3 regions of the Sutcliffiella sp. NC1 genome follow, and region 1 is predicted to be linked to each of the others. Evidence: riboswitches for the same ligand, from Rfam matches in the RefSeq annotation. Region 1 holds a riboswitch; each other region holds the start of a gene.
What was found. A riboswitch is a leader RNA that binds a small molecule or an ion and turns the genes downstream of it on or off. The one in region 1 is predicted to bind cyclic di-GMP.

Region 1 (6,500 bases):
TGAAAGGGGTGTTTTAATTAATACTGTAGGCATTTTATTTAGTGTTGGGCTCTGGTTTAGTTATCATCTGTTGTTTTATTTATCATGGAGCTGAGTTTATTTATCACCGGGCTCGGTTTATTTATCACCAACGCTGATTTATTTATCACCTAACCCGTTTTATTTATCACCAACGCTAATTTATTTATCACTGAACACAGTTTATTTATCACCCACGCTAATTTATTTATCACCCACGCCGGTTTATTTATCACCGCGCCCCAGTTATTTATCACCACGCACCGTTATTACCCCCTAAAATCGATAAAAGCCCACCATTAACGGCGGGCTGCAATATTCCATTATCGCTTCTTTTTCTTTTTACGTTTTGCTTTTGGGGCATTTTCGTAATGTTTTTTCTCAGTTTTCTTCTTTTTATTCGGTGATTGGGTAGACCATCCTATTTCAAAGGTGTAGTCATCAACGTCTTTATCACGTTTTCGTTTTTGGCTACGTCCTTTCGGTGGTTTACCTGCATCACTTTTTATAACGCGAGGTGCGTCTTTACTTAATGTTCGGCGAGTTCCTTTCATGCCAACTACTTCAAAATCAATGGAGCGTTCATCTTTATCGACATTAACGACGCGAATCGTAATCTCATCACCGATTCGATATACTTTCCCTGTACGCTCCCCGATCATTGCATAATGACGTTCGTCGTACGAATAGTAATCGTCTGTTAAGTAGCTTACGTGAACGAGCCCTTCAATTGTATTTGGCAGTTCCACGAACATACCGAAGTTTGTAACAGAGCTAATAATACCGTCGTATTCTTCGCCGATCTTATCTAACATATACTCCGCTTTCTTCAGCTCATCTGTTTCTCTTTCCGCATCTACTGCTCGACGTTCGCGGTTAGACGTATGCTCGGCAATTTCCGGTAACTTTTCTTTCCACTTCGCTTGCGTATCTTCGTCTATTTTTCCTTCAATTAAATAAGTGCGGATTAAACGATGCACGATTAAATCTGGATAACGACGAATTGGTGAAGTGAAATGAGTGTAATACTCTGTTGATAGCCCAAAGTGGCCTAAGCTTTCTTCGTCATATTTCGCTTGCTTCATGGAACGAAGCATGACAGTTGAAACAACCATTTCTTCTGGCTTTCCTTGAACCGCTTCGATAATTTCTTGAAGTGCTCGTGGATGTACAGAGTTACCTTTTCCTTTTACGACATATCCAAAATTCGTAATAAACTCGAAGAAACGTTGTAGCTTTTCTTCTTTCGGATCTTCATGGACACGGTAAATGAATGGGACGTTTAACCAATGGAAATGCTCAGCAATCGTTTCGTTCGCTGCTAGCATGAACTCCTCAATTAAACGCTCCGCAACTGAACGCTCACGGAGCACGACATCAGTTGGGTTTCCTTCCTTATCGACTAGAACTTTCGCTTCTTTAAAGTCAAAATCGATTGCACCACGTGTCATCCGTTTAGTACGAAGAATTTCAGCTAGTCTTTCCATTTCTTCAAACATCGGCACTAAACTTTCGTAACGAGAACGTGTTTCTTCGTCTTTATCAACGAGAATTTTGTTCACATCTGTATACGTCATTCGTTCCGTTGTTTTTATCACACTTTGGAAAATTTCATGCTTAACTACTTCACCTGAAGGGTTTATTTCCATTTCACATGATAACGTTAAGCGATTTACTTTTGGATTTAAAGAACAAATACCATTGGATAAGCGATGCGGTATCATCGGAATAACTCGGTCTACTAAATAAACACTTGTACCACGGTCTAACGCTTCTTTATCAATAGGGGAATCTTCTGTTACGTAATAAGAAACATCGGCAATGTGTACACCTAATTTATAATTTCCGTTATCTAATTGCATTACCGTTACAGCATCATCTAAATCTTTCGCATCAGCACCGTCAATCGTAACGATCACTTCGTCACGAAGATCGCGGCGGCCTTTCATATCTTCTTCGCTAATTTCGTCTGGTACAGCAATCGCTTGGTCCAGCGCTTCTTTCGGAAAATCACCAGGTAATCCGTGCTTATGAATAACGGAGAGAATATCAACACCAGGATCATTTTTATGCCCAAGTATTTCAACTACTTCTCCTTCCGCACTTAAACGTCCTTCTGGATACGTTGTAATTTTCACGACAACTTTATGACCTTCTACCGCTCCACCTGTTGCTTCCTTCGGTATAAAAATATCACTCGTTACCTTTTTATCATCAGGAATAACGAAACCGAAATTTTTGCTTTCTGTATATGTACCGACTATTTGCTTCACACTACGTTCTACAATCCGAATAACGGTTCCTTCTTGTCGAGAACCACCTTCTGCACGCTTGTTCACTCGTACGAGAACGATATCTCCGTGCATCGCATTATTTAGCTCTGTCGGTGGAATAAACACATCCTCTAAATCAGCTTCTTCCGGTACAACGAAAGCGAACCCTTTTGAATGGCCAACTACTTTACCACGAACAAGGTTCATTTTTTCTGGTAACCCGTAACGATTACTTCTCGTACGAACAACTAACCCCTGTTCTTCCATTTGCACTAACGCTTTGACAAACGTTTTAAATTCCTCTGAATCTTCTATTCCGAATGCACTTTCTAACTCACCCGTAGTTAACGGCTTATAGGCCTCTTCTTTCATATAGGAAAGAAGCCGCTCTATATGTTCTTGAATCATTTCTTCCATTTCCCATCCCTCCTTTTAATTGTCTAATACACCTTACCAATCTAATGACTCTAAAAATTCATAAACATCTTCATGTAGTTGTTCACGCTCTTTATCTAGCGTAATGACATGACCTGATTCTTCATACCATTTTATTTTCTTATTGTCTGCCTCCACTGCATTGTAAATAATGTTCGCACTGTCTGTATTAATCATTTTATCGTGGCGTGCTTGAACTACAAATGTTGGCGAGTAAATCATATCGACATTGTCACGAACGTCAGCGATTAATGCTTGTAGCTCTTTTAACGTATTCATCGGAGCAAAAGCCTTCATTTCTTGTTCAATCTGTTCTGGTGTTTTTCCTTCTCTTCGCTTCCATTCACGAGCATACGCTAAAACACCTTCATACATTACTTCTTCACTTTTTATATACATTGGTGCGCACATTGGGACAATACCCTTAATAGGTACAGTGTAACCTAATTTAAGAGAAAATACGCCTCCAAGAGACAAACCAACAGCTGCAATTTGCTCATGACCCTTATCTTTTAAAAACTGATAAGCTTCCATTACATCTTGCCACCAATCTTCCGGGCCTGTATGAACAAGTTCTTCTGGCGGAACACCATGTCCTTTATATTGTGGTGCATGACATGTATAACCTCTTGTTTCTAAAAATCGGCCTAACATGCGAACATCGGCTGAATTTCCTGTAAATCCGTGTAATAGTAAAACCGCTCGTTCCCCGCCTTCAAACGTGAACGGTTCTGGTAACTTCACTTTCATTGGGACATCCCTCACTCTTTATTATTATGTATAGTATGCTCAACCATTTATAAGTAAAAATTTATCCTATCCAAAAAGAATATATTACCATAAAACGTTTTGTTACGCATGAAATATGGTGCTAAACGAATTACTAGTAAAAAAGTAACAGCTTCGCAATCCTATTTATTTTTATGTGGGTAACAATTTGCCTAACTTTAAGTTTCAGACTATTTCGACAAAAGTGGATAAAATTATTTTTCTCCTTTTTAGTAAAAAATTAACATTTAATTCCTCTAATCGTTATCATATCAAGCTTTAGAGAGATTTATCACTTTTTTACTACTTCGACATGTATCTTCAACATCTTTAATATGGTTGTTTTATAATAACTTTGGACATATAGAAAAAGTAGTGCGACTATTGATTCAGTCAAAGGCAAACTTATTGAAAAATAAGGACGCAAAGTCAACAGGTCTACGGGAGATAAACAAAGAAAGAGAAAAAAATCTGCTATGATGGCTGGACTGCCTGGGATACTGATTGTATTTTAGGAGGGAAAAAGTATGGGGAATGGGGTACTAGAAATGACTGAGAATCTAGATAAAGAGTGGATTGAACTAATATCATCTGCGTTAGAATTCGGCATTAGCGTGGAAGAAATTAGAGAGTTTTTACATAACTATCCGAACACCTCTCTTTAGTTCGTATAGTTTTATTTTTGTTTGAAATATCAAACAACACCTTCGATATATGATATAATAGAAAAAGTTAGAGATAGAGAAAGAAGGTGACTACTGTGATCGGCGAGCGCATCAAAAAAATTCGTGAAGAAAAGAAATTATCCATGTCAGAACTAGCAGAGCGTGCAGGGGTTGCTAAATCTTATTTAAGTTCCATCGAACGTAACTTACAATCGAACCCATCTGTACAGTTTTTAGAAAAGGTTTCAGCAGTTTTAGGCGTATCCGTCAACAGCCTTCTACATGAAGAAGTAGACGAAGGAGCCATCGATTCAGAGTGGGCTAACCTAGTAAAAGAAGCTATGAATTCAGGTGTATCAAAAGATGAATTCAAAGAATGGCTAGAATTTAATAAATGGAAAGCAAGCCAAAAATAAAAGCGTCGATAGCAAAATGCATCGGCGCTTTATTATATGACTCGGTCGATTTTATAGCTCTTTACATAAAGAGTAAGCTGTTTCTTTCTTTCGTATTTAGTTGGTTGATGACATAATGCTACGTATTCCTTTTGAGAAGTTAAGTCTGTTGAACAAGTTGGACAGATCCATCGGGAGAATTCTGAGCTGGAGTAGGATGGTTTCGTGCAGGTTGGGCAGGTTTTGGTGTACACCTTAATTTCTCTCCTTTAAAAGAAATAACTTTAAAAATTTATTTATATTGCATTTTTCGTTTTTTTCTATTACTTATTATTAATATAAATGTACCTATAGTTAAAATAATGACACCAATTAAAATAATATCTAAAATGTTTGTAGCTGTTTTAGGTAACTTTACACCATCCACAGGGCTAACTCCTCCAAGTGTACCTTCTGCATAAAACTTAAATTCTACTATAGATGCTAAACCTTGATACTCATTTCCCTTTTCATATGGAAACTCCACTTTAAATAACAATTCATCCTTTCCACCTGATACAATTTCTCTTGGATTTAACGCTTTAAAATCTTCAAGACTACCATTAAAAATCTGTCCACTTTTATCTGAAATAGATAAAATAAGAGCATTATAAAATTTTTCAGAACCTGAAACTAAACTTGCGGACGAAAGATATTTAAAATCTTTCGTACCGCTATTTGTTACTACTAAACTTCTTTCTGCCCAATCTCCTGGTTTCATGTTATCTAATTCAAAAAGTATTTTTTCGGGTGAAGTCCTTATATCTATTTCATTTTCATTAGAGTCAGCAAGAACAGAAGAAGTAGCCGATTGTATTATTAGTATTAGTAAAGCACTATACATGATAAGTTTTACTATAGCATTCATACCGTTTCTCCCTTCCCTTAAGGGCTTAACTAAACTTTTGGCGGTGTATCCTCAATTGGAACAGTTAGTTGTTTACTATTTTTCTCGATCTCATTTATTGCACTCTTAATTGTTAAACCAGCATAAAGTACGAGTAATATACCTGGAAGGACCATTAAAAGTAAGCTTCCATTTTTAGAATTCGCAAAGTTGATAAAATAACCAGCATATGGGATAGTGAAGCCGGTATACTGTGCAACTACATTTTCAGACAAAACAGGCGCGGAATCTTCTGCATTATTACTATCGCCTTTAGTTCGATACATTACATGTTCTCCACTAGTAACAACTTCTGTAATTCTATGAGTAATTAATTTCTCTGTATCTGCTTTAAATGTAATAATATCCCCTTTTTCAAAGCCTTTCATATCTACATCAGGCTTTACCGCAATAACGGATCCTGTTTTTATTTCTGGCTCCATTGAACCAGATAAAACAGTTTTTAATTGATAGCCTAAAACTTGTGGTTCTCCTCCAGCAGCTTTGGAGGATATTACGAGAACAGCCATTAAAATTAAAGTTGCAAATAAAGTAAATGTCACTAAACTACTAAACCATTTTTTTATATTTTTTAGACTAAATAGGCTTTTAAGCTTATCCTTCACTTGATTCATCTCCTTCATGTTCCTTTTCTTCATCTATACTCTGATTCTTAGGTTGATCTGAAGATATCTCTTCTTCAGTTTTTTCATCGTCACTTTCTTCTGGAGGTATTTCTTCACTTTTTTCTTCTTTTTCTGGCTCTGGTTCTAATTCTTCATCCATTTTTTCTTCTTTATTTTCTTCCTCTTCATTTTTTATGTCTTCATTCGGTTGTTCTTCTACTATTTCTTCCTTTTCCTCTAATGACTTATCTATTTCATTCTCTTCTTCTTCAGCTGCTCCCTTAATATCTTTCTGTTTTTTACACTGGACTTTCACTTTTTCACTCCACACTTCTTTTCTATTAATATAGTCCTTTTCAAATCCAGGTCTTTGTAGAGCTTTGAAAACGTACCAT
Region 2 (6,500 bases), 2.2 Mb from region 1:
TATTAATGGCGATAGCAAACAATTTCATACAGAAAAAACACGTCCCTGTCTTGTATTTTCCTTTCGTTGAAGGGTTTGGAGACCTGAAAGATGATTTTAATGCACTCGAGGAAAAACTGGAACGAATGAAAAAGGTAGATGTCTTGTTTATCGATGATTTATTTAAGCCAGCTAGAGGAAAACCGAGAGCAACCGATTGGCAGATTGAACAGATGTATGCAGTTATAAACTATCGGTATTTGAATCACTTACCAATATTAGTTTCCTCTGAACTTTCAGTTGATGAACTATGTGACATCGATGAGGCATTAGGTACACGAATTTATCAAATGTGCCAGGACTACACAGTTGTTATTAAAGGAGATCGTAAACAGCTAAACCATAGATTAGTAGGAGCACCAAGCTAGGGAGGAAAACATGAGTACATTGCTTAGACAGAAACGACAAGAGAGAAGAGATTATTTAGTTAACGAACTAATGAGATACGGTTATTTTAAAACACCTGTTGGAAAGCAACTCTATGAATTAAATCTATCAGAGTTAGAGCAAATTCATATAAACGTTAAATGCAGATTCGGAAAAGAAATGACAAGGGAGGGAAAATAAATGAACTGTCCAGTGTGTAATAGACCACTGAAAAGTCAAAAGAGCATTGAGAGGGGTATTGGTCCTGTTTGCGAAAAGAAGGCTAAGGAACGCGAAAACGAGCCTCCTGAAGGGCAACTTTCCTTCGTTGAGGAGACGGTACTAGTTATTAAATAAACCACGAAAGGTTGGAAACTATGAGTCTAGAAAAAATGTTAGCAACACAAGAGCAGCTAGATAATCGCATTATAGCTGAAAGAGGAATCGTGTGGACTGATGAAGAGAGATTCCGAAATACATTAGTTGCATTGGATGTAGAGATTTCTGAATTTGCAAACGAGGGTTGCTGGTTTAAGGTTTGGAGCGATGATCAAGAGCCAAGAACATGGTTTCCGAATGAAAGGGATGTATGTGATTCGTGTAAAGTTGAACCAATCTTCATAGAAAATAAAAAAATAGTTGGACAATGTGAGGATTGTGACGGGTGTGGAGTTCATTTTCATAACCCACTCCTTGAAGAATATGTCGATGCAGTACATTTCTTTTTATCAATCGCAAATCAAAAAGGATGGAAAGAACATTTATATCTTCACGAGGAAGCAATACTCGAACTTGAGGAAAAAGGCTTTGATGGGGGTATTAATGGTGTTTATTTAGAACTCAAGTCCTTCATCGCCAAAATGTCACATGATAAAAACGAACCTAACTTCTTTCTAACATATTCGAAACATGAGTTTTGTTTTAGAACAGCATGGTTTCTCTTTATTGCAATCGGAATGATTCAATTTGGCTTTACATTCGAACAGATTGAGGAAGCATACTTCGCCAAAAACAAAATGAATCATGAGAGACAGGACAATGGCTATTAAACTATCAATTCCTATTGAGCCAATGGGAGCCGTAAGAATGACGGGAAGAGGAAAGTTTGTTAAACCCAATGCCCAAAGGTATCTAGCTTACAAAAGCTTTATCCAGTGGAATGCCAAACAGCAGTTGAAGGAGAAAACACTACTGGATGGTCCAATAGCAGTAGAAATATGGTTTACGATGCCAATACCGAAAAGTTGGAGCAAGAAGAGGCAGGCTGCAGCATTAGGGGAATATCACATCAAGAAGCCTGATGCAGACAATTTAGTAAAAGGTGTTTTCGATGCACTAAACAAACTTGCTTGGCATGATGACAATCAGGTATCAAAAGTGACTGCAATCAAACTATACGGTGAAATTCCCGGAATTGATATTACTGTCCAGGAGTTGAAAGGAACATGAATGTAATCATATCAGATATTCGAACTGATTGGATGAAAAAAGAGGACAGGATAATGACATGTATGAACAGATGCTCACTTTATAATCACTGCTCGAGTCGTTTCGGTACTGATTGCAAAAAGCTAGGTGGCTCGGAGATACCGAAAATAAGGCAAGAAAGAAGGTATTGGTATGCTACAGGGTGTTTGCGTAAAGGCGGATAGTTCGGAGCTCTTGAAGGATGGAGAGAGGTATTACCTCTTTCCGAATGGCCCTGAACATTATTACGTATCAAGTTTCCCTAATAAAGATGCTCACAGAGGTTGTTACCATGCTGAACGGTTTGAAATTGTTGCTAATCACGAACTACATAAAGAAAAGCTCTATAAAGCACAGCTAGTGTATCGTGAGCAGGGTTACAAAGGAGTGGAGCTAGGGGAATATTTCCTCAAGGTAAAAGGAACACATGCTAATTTTTACAAGGATTCAGAGCTTAGTAGATTAAGAGGTTGTTTCCCATTGGATTGGTTTTCAAACTTTGAAGAAGTTACCTTAGATGATTCTTCCTATGAGGTTTTAAGCATAAAAGAAGTTGATCTTGAAGAAATGTTTGTGGAACCAGAGCCAACGGAATATGAACAACTAAGCCTATTTTGAAAGGAAGTGAGTACATGTCTCAGGATAACAACTCACAACTAGAATGGCAGAAGCAAGTGTTACGAGAAGAATTAGTAGAATCGGAGAGTTTCAATGAGCTTAGAAAAAGTATCACTGATAGAGTTAGTCAAACTATGCCAAAACGGAAACGAAGAGGCGTTGCAAGAATGGAAAAGACGTTGGGAAAATGATTTTCCTAAAATGGGGAGGGAATCGTAATGAACACCGAGACTATCAAACTGGAAGACGGTCAATTTCAAAAAGGTGATTGGGTAGAACTTTCACATATTAGCTTTGGTTATAATCCAAAAGCTAAGGGTTCAGTAGGTTTTGTTTCAATTGTTAAGGAAGATGAAAATATTGCAAAGGTCGTTTTTCTAAAGCATGGAAATGGATCAAGAATTAGAAGAGTGGAATGGGTTGATATAGAAAACCTCTCCAAAGCAGAACCTTCACTGGAAGAAGTCGATTTACACGTTCTAATCGATATAGCACTTGCTATGAACGACCAAGAGTGGTTCATGGAACTAACGGAACGCTTACCAAAGGAGTTGGTTGGCTGGTGAAGATAAAAGCGGAGTTAAAAGCTGAACAATATATGGCGTTAGCGGTTGGAGGACTATTACGCGAAGGTATGAGTGTTACTGAAATAACAGCACTTGCTAAAGGATGCGCGGAGAAATTTGAAACTGATAAAAAGGTAGAAAAATTGCTTACTAGTGTTAAAGATAGAGACCTATCTTACGAAGTTCAGGGCAACTTGATAAAAGCTGATTTTGGTCTAAAGATATGATTCGAGAGAGTGTGCGCTCTCTCGAAATTAAGAGCTAATCTGATCAATTGTTGATAATAAATCATCAAAATTTGGTTTCACTATAAAAGCATTCGCACCAAGACCTTTTGATTCATCAACAAGTGATTCGTAGCTTAGTGAAGAGCAAATAACGACTTTAGAATTTGGATCTTGTTCTTTTATCTTTTTTAGAATTTCTAGTCCACTCATACAAGGTAAAGTAATATCCAACAAAGTAATATCAGGACTAAATTCTTGAAGCTTTTCAATAGCTTCCTGACCGTTAGAAGCTTCAGCAATTACTTGATAATCACCTTTTTCGACTAGCCTTTTAAGTAATTTGCGCATAAATTTGGAGTCATCAACTATAAGAACTTTCTTCATAAGTACCACCTTTACTAAATTAGGCAAATTAGAAAAGGTAAATAAAATACAGGACATGAAATCCTGGCAACTCGGCCACCATGACAAGTAATTGTTTTAGGCCCGTAGCTTTGCGTCTTTTACTTTCGTAAAATTTGCCCTTAATAATCTATCGACATAAATGTAGAAATATGTAGAAAAATGTAGAAATAATATTCATTGGTTATAAGGGATTAAGTGATTTGAGAAACCTTAGACAAAAATTACGACATAAAAAGACCACCGAAAAAGATGGACATTTATTGAGATTTTGATTTCGTAATTAAAAAATTAGTAAATAATTTAACTAGTATTGAAACCAGTAGTAAAGTAAGAAAAGAGTAAAAGTAATTCCAGTTATGGAGTTTGTAGAAGTCAAAATAAACGAATATCGGTATTCCTACAAAAGATAGAATTTAAAAAAATACAGTTGTTGTTATCAAATAAATTTTCCACTTTCCAAATGTCTGATAAAACAAAGTAATTATTACAGGTACAGTCAAAAAATCTACTGCATTCATTGTTTTTAGAGCCGTGATGAATTGGTGTGGATAACTCCACCATCCATAAAAGCTTCCAAGTTCGTTTACTATTCCAACCAAGATAAATGAGAATAGGAAAGCAATGGTGATAATTTGAATTCTTTGCTTATCCATGAAAAGTATTAATAAAACTAAAAATAACAAATTTATTATTACTATAAACCACCACTGTCATGAGAATAAATCGTGGTTTACCCAGTATTCTGTTTCAATTCTATTTGCTTGCTTGTTAAGCTCTTGTAATTGTTCAAACATTTTATAACCTCCTACAATTGAATTATTTCCAATATCGGAATATAAATACAGATTAAGTAGGAGCAAAAAAAATTAATTAATGCGCAGTTCTAGAAAAAGGTGAAGGAGTAATACTAAGTGATTGGCAAGGTTAAGGTTTGGTATATGACAGAAGAACAACGACTTGAATATATAAAAAAGCATCCAATTAAGCCAACCGAAAGACCAAAGGGGACGTCATACTCTGATTTGAATTCCTACAGTGAAAGAACCAGAATAAGGCATGCTGGGAATCGAAAAAAGAGAAGAGCATAAATAAATCCATTACTCACCAAACTGTAAACGAGGTGATAAACATGGATTGGGTTAACAAATTAGAATTAACAGAAATTAAAGTCAAGGTAATCAATATGATACTAAACAAAGAAGATGGGCATTATGAAGAGCATCCAGCACAACTTAAAGAGGATTTAATAAAACTGGTAGCAATAATAGAAGCTAACGAACCTACAGTACCAAAATAAAAAAGCCAGGATTTCTCCTGACCCAACCAACTCAATTATAACATTAGGAGGGGTCCTGGTGAACGGAAAATTAAAGGCAGAAATAGATCTAACAAATAATAAAAAAATGTATGTGATAAAAGACGGTAGATTAATAGAGCATGACCTACCTGAATATGGTGAAATATCTGTTATTGTACTTGGCGGGAAGGTTGATCGTTTAGAAACGACAAACAAGAGAAAGATTTGATTTATTACTAGCTCACTCTTTGCTTCTGATATTTAATTATTAATTTATCAAGTTCTTGACTACATGAAATGGTTCTGTTGTCACCCAAACCGAATTGTGATGCTAAGGTTAACATATTCTTTCTTACGTAATATATTTTTTTCATTAAATCGTTTAAATTATCGCTATTTTGCATAATAATTATACTCCTTAAAATATACAAAAGTAATGGTGGGAATAGTTCAAAAGTATTATTGCATAACTCCTAGGATAACGATAGGTATTCGACAAAACTAGTTATTTATAGCCTTTTTATTACAAGAATAGATATTTTTTGCCTAACGGAAAAACCGAGGGCACTAAATGAGCGCATTAGCGTTTGTTTGGTGCTCTTTATTTTATTATTGGAGGTTGTAATCATGAGACTGGAAAACATTGAGATTAACCGTAGTACAAACAAACTAGAAGTTGATATAATGGAACTAAAAGGAAGTTTCGCCATTGTAGTTTGCGATGGTAAGGCGAAGATAACAAATTTACCCGTGCATGGAGAGACAAAGATAATAACCCACCAGGGGAAGGTTAAGCGGGTCAAGTTTGATGAGGGGGAAGAATTTTGAGGGTTTTTATTTATGTAGTGACTAATTTCTATATATTTCTTATTTCTGGTACTTTAATTTATCACTGGATTAATACTGGTATTTACTATCGTTATATAGTAATCGTTTTAGGTATTATGATTGTTGTGCCTAACCTAATTGTTTTTTTGTTAGAAAAGGTACTTGACCGTCTATTATCTTACTTGTTTAGAAGGTATGAAAAGAGAGTAATGGAAAATTATAATTTATTCAAATGGATGGGTGAGTTGAATTGGATTGGGTTATTCGGAAATTTAAAGAATATAAAAGACTTTGATAAGAATACAATCCATAATAATTTTGAGAGAATAAAAAAAGAGATAAGAAAAGAATATCATACTATTGATAGACTAAAATCATTACAATTATATTTAGAAGTGAAAGTGGAAAGTCCCAAATTAGTTACTTTAAATTCGTCTATTCAAACAATATTGATTGCACTAATTACCTCATCGTTAGTTGGGCTTGTTAATATCAGTAGTATTGGAGATTTAAAGTTTTATTTGTACTTGTGCATTGTTGGTATTGTCTGGATCCTATTGTTATTTTTCATGGCTTCAATAAGCAAGGAAATGGATAAATTTAAATTGTTATTAAAATTAGTTAATGAATGTATAAAAGAAGAAATGGAAGAATCCCTAAGAGACAAGGATAGAAGAGATATTAAAG
Region 3 (6,500 bases), 1.7 Mb from region 1:
TCTATCAAAAGGGTTCATTTATATCATTTTAATCGTAGGCAGTATGTTGATGCTTTTGCCGTTTGTTTGGATGTTAAGTACGTCGCTGAAATCTTCAGGAGAGGTAATGATGATGCCTCCTGTCTGGATTCCATCCGATTGGAGATGGGATAACTATGAAACGGCATGGGGGATGGCCCCGTTTGCTAGGTATACGGTAAATAGCATTATCGTTACCGTATTATCGACTATTGGGGAATTGTTGACAACGATACTAGCTGCCTACGCTTTTTCGAGAATTAACTTTTACGGTCGGGACATCGTTTTTGCTGTTCTGTTAGGAACGATGATGGTTCCCGGAGAAGTATTATTGATTCCGAATTATGTGACATTGTCTGAGTTAGGTTGGATTGACCGTTACCCAGCATTAATCGTACCGTGGCTAGCAAGTATTTTTTCTATTTTTCTATTACGCCAATTTTTCTTAGGAATTCCAAGAGAGCTATCATATGCTGCCAAAATTGATGGCTGTAGCAATTTTCGTTTTTTGTGGACGATTATGGTACCACTAGCAAAGCCAGCGATTGTTACGATTTTATTATTAAAAGCAATCGGCAGCTGGAATGCGTTCCTTTGGCCGTTAATTGTTACGCAATCAAAGGAAATGAGAACTTTACCGGTCGGTTTAACTTCGTTTAGTACCGAAGCAGGAACCGTTTATGAGCTACTTATGGCGGCTTCTACAATGATCATACTGCCAATGATTATTTTATATCTCATTTTACAAAAGTACATTATTGAAGGTGTAGCGAAAGCAGGAATTAAAGGATAACAGAAGTGAATGCTTTTAGGGGGTGGTCCTAAAGTAAAAGGTTCACACAATTCGAATTCTATTAACTAGTAAAGAGGAGGAAATACGATGAAAATGAAAAAATTAATAATGACAATGATTGCAATATTATTTATTACAATATTAGCTGCTTGTGGGAATGAGAGTAATACAACAAGTGGAAACGAAAATACGAATAATGATTCTAACAATAATTCAAATACAGAGGAGAAGAAGAAAGCGGAAGCGTCTCCGATTGAAATTGAATTTTGGCATGCAATGAGTGGAGGACATGAAGAAGCTTTAACGAAAATTACGAATGATTTTAATGAATCAAACGAAAAAAATATTACGGTAAAGCTTGTGAATCAAGGAAGCTACAGTGACCTTTCTACGAAAAATATGGCTGCTGCAAGAGCAAATAATTTACCAGTTTTAACTCAAGCTTACGAGGATTGGATTACGGAATATATTCAAAATGATTTAATTGCTGATTTAACACCGTTAATAAATGACCAAGAAGTTGGCATGAGTGAAGCAGAATTAAATGATATTGTAGAAGTTTTCCGTGAAGCGAACGTATGGGATGGCAAGTATTACGGTTTACCTTTTAACAAAAGTACTCGTATTATGTTCTATAATGTAGATTATTTAGAAGAGGCTGGAATTGAACCACCTACAACGTGGGGAGAGCTACGTGACGCGTCTGAGAAATTAACGTTTGACAATGAAGGTCGTAAAGTAATTGGACTTGGTTTAGAAAACTCTGTTTCATTAGAATTTAACCAATGGGTACATCAAGCTGGTGGTGTATACTTTGATGAAGCAACTGGAGAATTTAAAATGAATTCCCCAGAAGGGAAAGAAGCATTAGAATTTGTTAATAATATGATTCTAGACGGTGTTGCTCGTACTGCAGGTGAAGATGGATATATGTCTGGTCCGTTTACTCGTGGAGATGTTGCTTTATATATCGGTTCTTCTGCTGGTATCCCTTACGTGGCAGCTCCAGCTGAAGAAAACGGCATTAATTGGGCAGCAACTGTACTTCCAAGTGGAAAAGAGGCAGCAACGCCATTTGCTGGAACAAACGTATCTATTTTCGCTAGTGCTTCTGATGAAGAAAAGAAAGCAGCATTTGAGTACATGAAATTTTTAATTAATACAGAAAACACAACATATTGGGCAATGCAATCTGGTTACTTACCAGTACGTTACTCGGCTTTAGAAAGTAGTGAATGGAAGCAATATACAGACGAAAATCCGGAATATGGCGTAGGAGAACAGCAATTTGATGCAGGCTTCTTCGACCCACGTATTGTCGGTGCTTATGGATTGAAAAATTCTGTTGCAAAAGAAATCGACAGAGTGTTCCTAGGTGAACTAACAGTGGAAGAAGGATTAGAAGCTGCGGAAAAAGCAGCGGATCGCGAGTTAGGAAACTAATAAAAACATATAATAGAAGGTGTCCCAATGATAAGTGGGACACCCTCTTTTTTCGAATACAATTACATAAAAGAAAAGGATGTCGAAGAATGAGTAAAACGTTGATTCAATTTTTTGGTGGATTAAAAACAATTGGCGGTACCATTATTCAATTACAATACGGGCAATCGCGTGTTATTTTTGACTTTGGATTAACGTTTGACCCGAGGACAGCTATTTTTGACGGACAAGTGAAGGTGCGTAATAGTGCGATAGTTCGAGACTACTTAAAGCTACGTATGATACCGAAAATTGAAGGAATATACAATAAGAAGCACTTAGCGAGTGATAATGTTATTTCAGCGGAAGAATATGAGGGAAAAACAGCTGTTTTAATATCTCATTTGCATTTAGATCATATGGGAGCTATCGGATGTATTGATCCTTCTATTCCAGTTTATATGACGGAACAATCTCGAAATCTATATAATCAGTTACAATTAATCGGGGAAGGTGTACCTGGTGTAAGGTCGTACCAATCTTGTGAGTACGATCAATCTTTTCATATAGGAGAAATAAAAGTAACACCTCTTTCTGTTGATCATGATGTTATCGGGGCGTGCGCATTTCATCTAGAAACTCCTGATGCAAAAATTATTTATACAGGTGATTTTAGATTGCACGGCTCTTCACCAGAGGTGATGGAGGAGTTTTTACAAAAGGCAAAAGAATTAAGGTATGATGCAGTTATTATCGAAGGAACAACATTAAAAAGTGAAGAGGAATTAGCGGAACATCTTTTAGTCAGTAACAATGAATTGCCAGATAAACTCCTTACGGAAACGAAGCTACAAATTAATGTTGCACAAATGTTAAAAGAGTCAGAGGGTATTGGTATTTTTAATATTTACCATCGAAATATGGAACGCATTAACGGTATGTGTAAAGCAGGAGAAGAGGCTAAAAGAAAAGTGGTTCTAGAAATAAAAACAGCGCAACTTGCTCATACTTTTTTACCACAATGTCACTTTTACATATTCGAATCAGAAGAGCTAAAAACTATGATAAGAGAAAACAAGCTGCTCGATTGGCAAAAACTATTGTTGGAAAAATATCCACTCATAAATAAAGAAAAAATTAATGAGAATCCAAGCAGATATTTCGTTCAAAACAGTTATGAGAATATAATAGAATTATTTGATCTACACGTTGAAAATGGAGTATACATCCACTCCAACGGCGTTCCTTTAGGTGATTATGACCCGGCATTCCATAATCTAGAGAAAATATTATCACTACTTTCTTTAGAAAGAGTAGAAGTAAGTTCAGGAGGGCATGCGTTACCTCAGCATTTAAAGTATATTGTTGATGAACTTGACCCAAAAGTACTCATACCCCTTCATAGCTTTTATCCTGAAAGATTGAAACCAAAGAATGGGCAACAGCTCTTACCGGCTTATGGGGAAGTATACGAAATAGGTGATATAGTTAATAAGTAACGGTAAAGATGCTTATTTTAGTTCTAAAGACTTATAAACATATTTGTCAACATGCCGATTATACTTATGTTATACTTAATGGTGCAAAAAAGAAGATACCTACGATAATGGCAAATCCATTGAAAAGTGGAGACGCAAAGCTACGGGCCTAAGGAGATACCTCTAAGGTCGCCGGGTTACCGAACAGGCTGGATATACTTATTTTTGATCTGCTAATCATCAATGTCCACCTTATTTAGGTGGGCATTTTTTTATGATTTTATATCAAGGAGTATCCGTAGTATTTTAATAGAATGGTATCTATCGCTGTTTAATGTTTTAAAGGAAGAAGGTAAAGTAATTGACACAACAAGAGCATTGGAAAACAAAAATTGGTTTTATTTGGGCCGCTGCTGGCTCAGCAATTGGTTTAGGGGCAATTTGGAAGTTCCCTTATGTAGCGGGTACTGGTGGAGGAGGAGCATTTCTACTAGTCTTTTTATTATTTACGTTATTTCTAGGATTGCCACTTTTAGTCGGAGAATTTGTAATTGGTCGTAAAGCTCAAAGTGATGCAGTTTCGACTTATACGAAGCTTGCCCCAAATTCAAAATGGAATGTGATCGGAAAACTAGGTGTGTTCACTAGCTTTTTACTATTGTCCTTTTATAGTGTTGTTGGGGGCTGGATCATTCTATACATAATAGAAGTTTTCGCAGGCGGTTTGAACGGTCTATCTCAAGCTGAATACGGACCACTTTTTGGTCAAGTAATTTCTAAGCCGTTTTGGACTCTATTAGGCCAACTATTATTTATGTTTATTACGATACTTGTTGTATCACAAGGTGTTCAAAAAGGAATTGAAAAGGCTAGTAAAATAATGATGCCAGCCTTACTCGTATTATTTATCGTCATCGTCTTTCGCTCCCTTAGTTTAGATGGAGCGTTGGAAGGTGTGAAATTTTTACTGATTCCTGATTTTTCTAAACTAACGTCAGAAAGTATTTTATTCGCACTTGGCCAGGCGTTTTTTACCCTTTCTTTAGGGGTATCCGTCATGGTGACATATGCTTCTTATTTACCTAAAACACAAAATATTCCGTTTTCAGCATTATCTATCGTTATCATTAATATTGTGATTGCTCTTTTAGCGGGACTAGCTATTTTTCCAGGTGTATTTTCGTTCGGATTGGAACCAGATGCAGGACCGGTTTTAATTTTTGCTGTATTACCGGCGGTGTTTTCACAGTTACCGTTAGGAATGTTTTTCTTTCTTGCCTTTTTAGTTTTATTTTTATTTGCTGCCTTAACATCGGCATTTTCTATGATTGAAATTATTGTGGCTGCTTTTACGAAAAAAGATAATAGCAAAAGGAAAAAAACAACATGGCTTGTTGGAATACTTATTTTTATCGTTGGTATTCCTTCCTGTTTATCGTATGGAGTGATGGCAGATGTAACTATTTTTGATAAAACATTTTTTGATCTGTTCGACTTTACCGTTAGTAACATATTAATGCCGTTAGGAGCGTTACTCCTAGCAATTTTTATTCCATTAAAAGTATCGAAAAGTGAATTGATGGATGAATTGCGAGCAGGATCTAATATAAGAGCTAGTATTTTTAACGTTTGGTATTATTTATTGAAATATTTTACACCTGTTGCCATTATTATTGTGTTCTTAGATGTTATTGGTGTATTAAAGTGGTTCTTTTAAATAAATGGGGGTAAAAAATATGACAACAATGAGTGAACTTCAACAGTTGTTTCCAAGTGTGGACGGAAACGAGAAACAGAGAGAGGAATTAGGAAACTATGTTCAAACGATTCTATCAAAAATAGATGAACTAAAAGATCCTTCTAAGTTAACACTAGGTGAAATGCCGGTTTACAGTGAGGATTATTATAATCGTCTTATGGAACATTCATCGGTACCGAGTGCGGGCTTATCAATGGAAAATACGATTGACGAGCTGTTAGAGCTTGTTAAAGGACATCGTTTTGTAAATAGTAGTTATGTAGCGAATGCTGCACCACTTCCAAACATCGCTAGTATTATTGGAAATTTAGTAATGGTTCTAACGAACGGTAATAGCTTATGGGATGTCGAAGGTCCAGCAGCAGCTAGTGCAGAAGTGAAGATTACGAGTATGTTATCTAAAGTAGTTGGTTACGACTCGAACGAAAGTGCTGGCTATACGACGTGGGGGGGCCAAGGTGCGGTATTCAACTCATTACGACTTGCCATAACTAGGCGCTTTCCACAGTCCAATAAAATAGGGGTACCGAACAATTTATATTGTTTCTGTTCAGAGTTATCTCACTATAGTCTCTATAAGTCTGTCGAGGCAACAGGTATCGGCATTAATAATATGATTCGTGTAAAAGTTAATGATGACCATTCGATGAATTTGGATGACTTGAAGGAGAAAATGGAAGAAATCATTCAATTCGGTGGAATACCTTTATATGTGTTAGCAACGATGGGGACGACAGATACGTTTGGCATTGATAACATCGAAGGGATAAAAGAAATTACGACACAGTTGGAAAAAGAATACGATCTTCAGCCAATTTATATTCATGCGGATACGGCGATGGGGGGAATGTATACGTTCTTCAACCAATATTCATTTGAGTCAAATCCGCTAAATTTACATAGTGATGTTTTACATGTGTTACAAAACTATCATACGAAGTTTAGTAAAGTTTATTTAGCAGACAGCATGGTATTTGATTTTCATAAACTAGGTCAAACTCCTTACATCACGAGTCTTTTCTTAATAAAA

Region 2: it holds a riboswitch for cyclic di-GMP, as region 1 does, so the genes downstream of both, O1A01_RS07275 (response regulator) here and O1A01_RS21455 (anti-repressor SinI family protein) in region 1, are expected to answer to the same signal.
Region 3: it holds a riboswitch for cyclic di-GMP, as region 1 does, so the genes downstream of both, O1A01_RS04245 (sodium-dependent transporter) here and O1A01_RS21455 (anti-repressor SinI family protein) in region 1, are expected to answer to the same signal.

The regions. Positions count from the first base shown of each region.
Region 1 covers NZ_CP115153.1:4,105,638-4,112,137, forward strand. The annotation lists gene rnr (ribonuclease R) at 342-2,708, opposite strand; gene O1A01_RS21450 (alpha/beta hydrolase) at 2,742-3,476, opposite strand; cyclic di-GMP riboswitch class I at 3,883-3,990, shown strand; gene O1A01_RS21455 (anti-repressor SinI family protein) at 4,022-4,159, shown strand; gene O1A01_RS21460 (helix-turn-helix domain-containing protein) at 4,255-4,575, shown strand; gene O1A01_RS21465 (LPXTG cell wall anchor domain-containing protein) at 4,847-5,461, opposite strand; gene sipW (signal peptidase I SipW) at 5,491-6,114, opposite strand; gene tapA (amyloid fiber anchoring/assembly protein TapA) at 6,095-6,500, opposite strand, start outside.
Region 2 covers NZ_CP115153.1:1,398,942-1,405,441, forward strand. The annotation lists gene O1A01_RS07230 (ATP-binding protein) at 1-407, shown strand, start outside; gene fbpA (Fur-regulated basic protein FbpA) at 418-606, shown strand; gene O1A01_RS07240 (DUF6011 domain-containing protein) at 607-762, shown strand; gene O1A01_RS07245 (dUTP diphosphatase) at 783-1,454, shown strand; gene O1A01_RS07250 (RusA family crossover junction endodeoxyribonuclease) at 1,444-1,854, shown strand; gene O1A01_RS07255 (hypothetical protein) at 2,026-2,490, shown strand; gene O1A01_RS07260 (hypothetical protein) at 2,505-2,681, shown strand; gene O1A01_RS07265 (IDEAL domain-containing protein) at 2,709-3,056, shown strand; gene O1A01_RS07270 (hypothetical protein) at 3,053-3,283, shown strand; gene O1A01_RS07275 (response regulator) at 3,311-3,667, opposite strand; cyclic di-GMP riboswitch class I at 3,730-3,816, opposite strand; gene O1A01_RS07280 (hypothetical protein) at 4,600-4,776, shown strand; gene O1A01_RS07285 (hypothetical protein) at 4,818-4,985, shown strand; gene O1A01_RS07290 (DUF3954 domain-containing protein) at 5,044-5,214, shown strand; gene O1A01_RS25340 (aspartyl-phosphate phosphatase Spo0E family protein) at 5,222-5,389, opposite strand; gene O1A01_RS07300 (XtrA/YqaO family protein) at 5,613-5,813, shown strand; gene O1A01_RS07305 (hypothetical protein) at 5,810-6,500, shown strand, end outside.
Region 3 covers NZ_CP115153.1:845,543-852,042, forward strand. The annotation lists gene O1A01_RS04230 (carbohydrate ABC transporter permease) at 1-811, shown strand, start outside; gene O1A01_RS04235 (ABC transporter substrate-binding protein) at 899-2,254, shown strand; gene O1A01_RS04240 (MBL fold metallo-hydrolase) at 2,344-3,732, shown strand; cyclic di-GMP riboswitch class I at 3,832-3,916, shown strand; gene O1A01_RS04245 (sodium-dependent transporter) at 4,073-5,428, shown strand; gene O1A01_RS04250 (pyridoxal phosphate-dependent decarboxylase family protein) at 5,457-6,500, shown strand, end outside.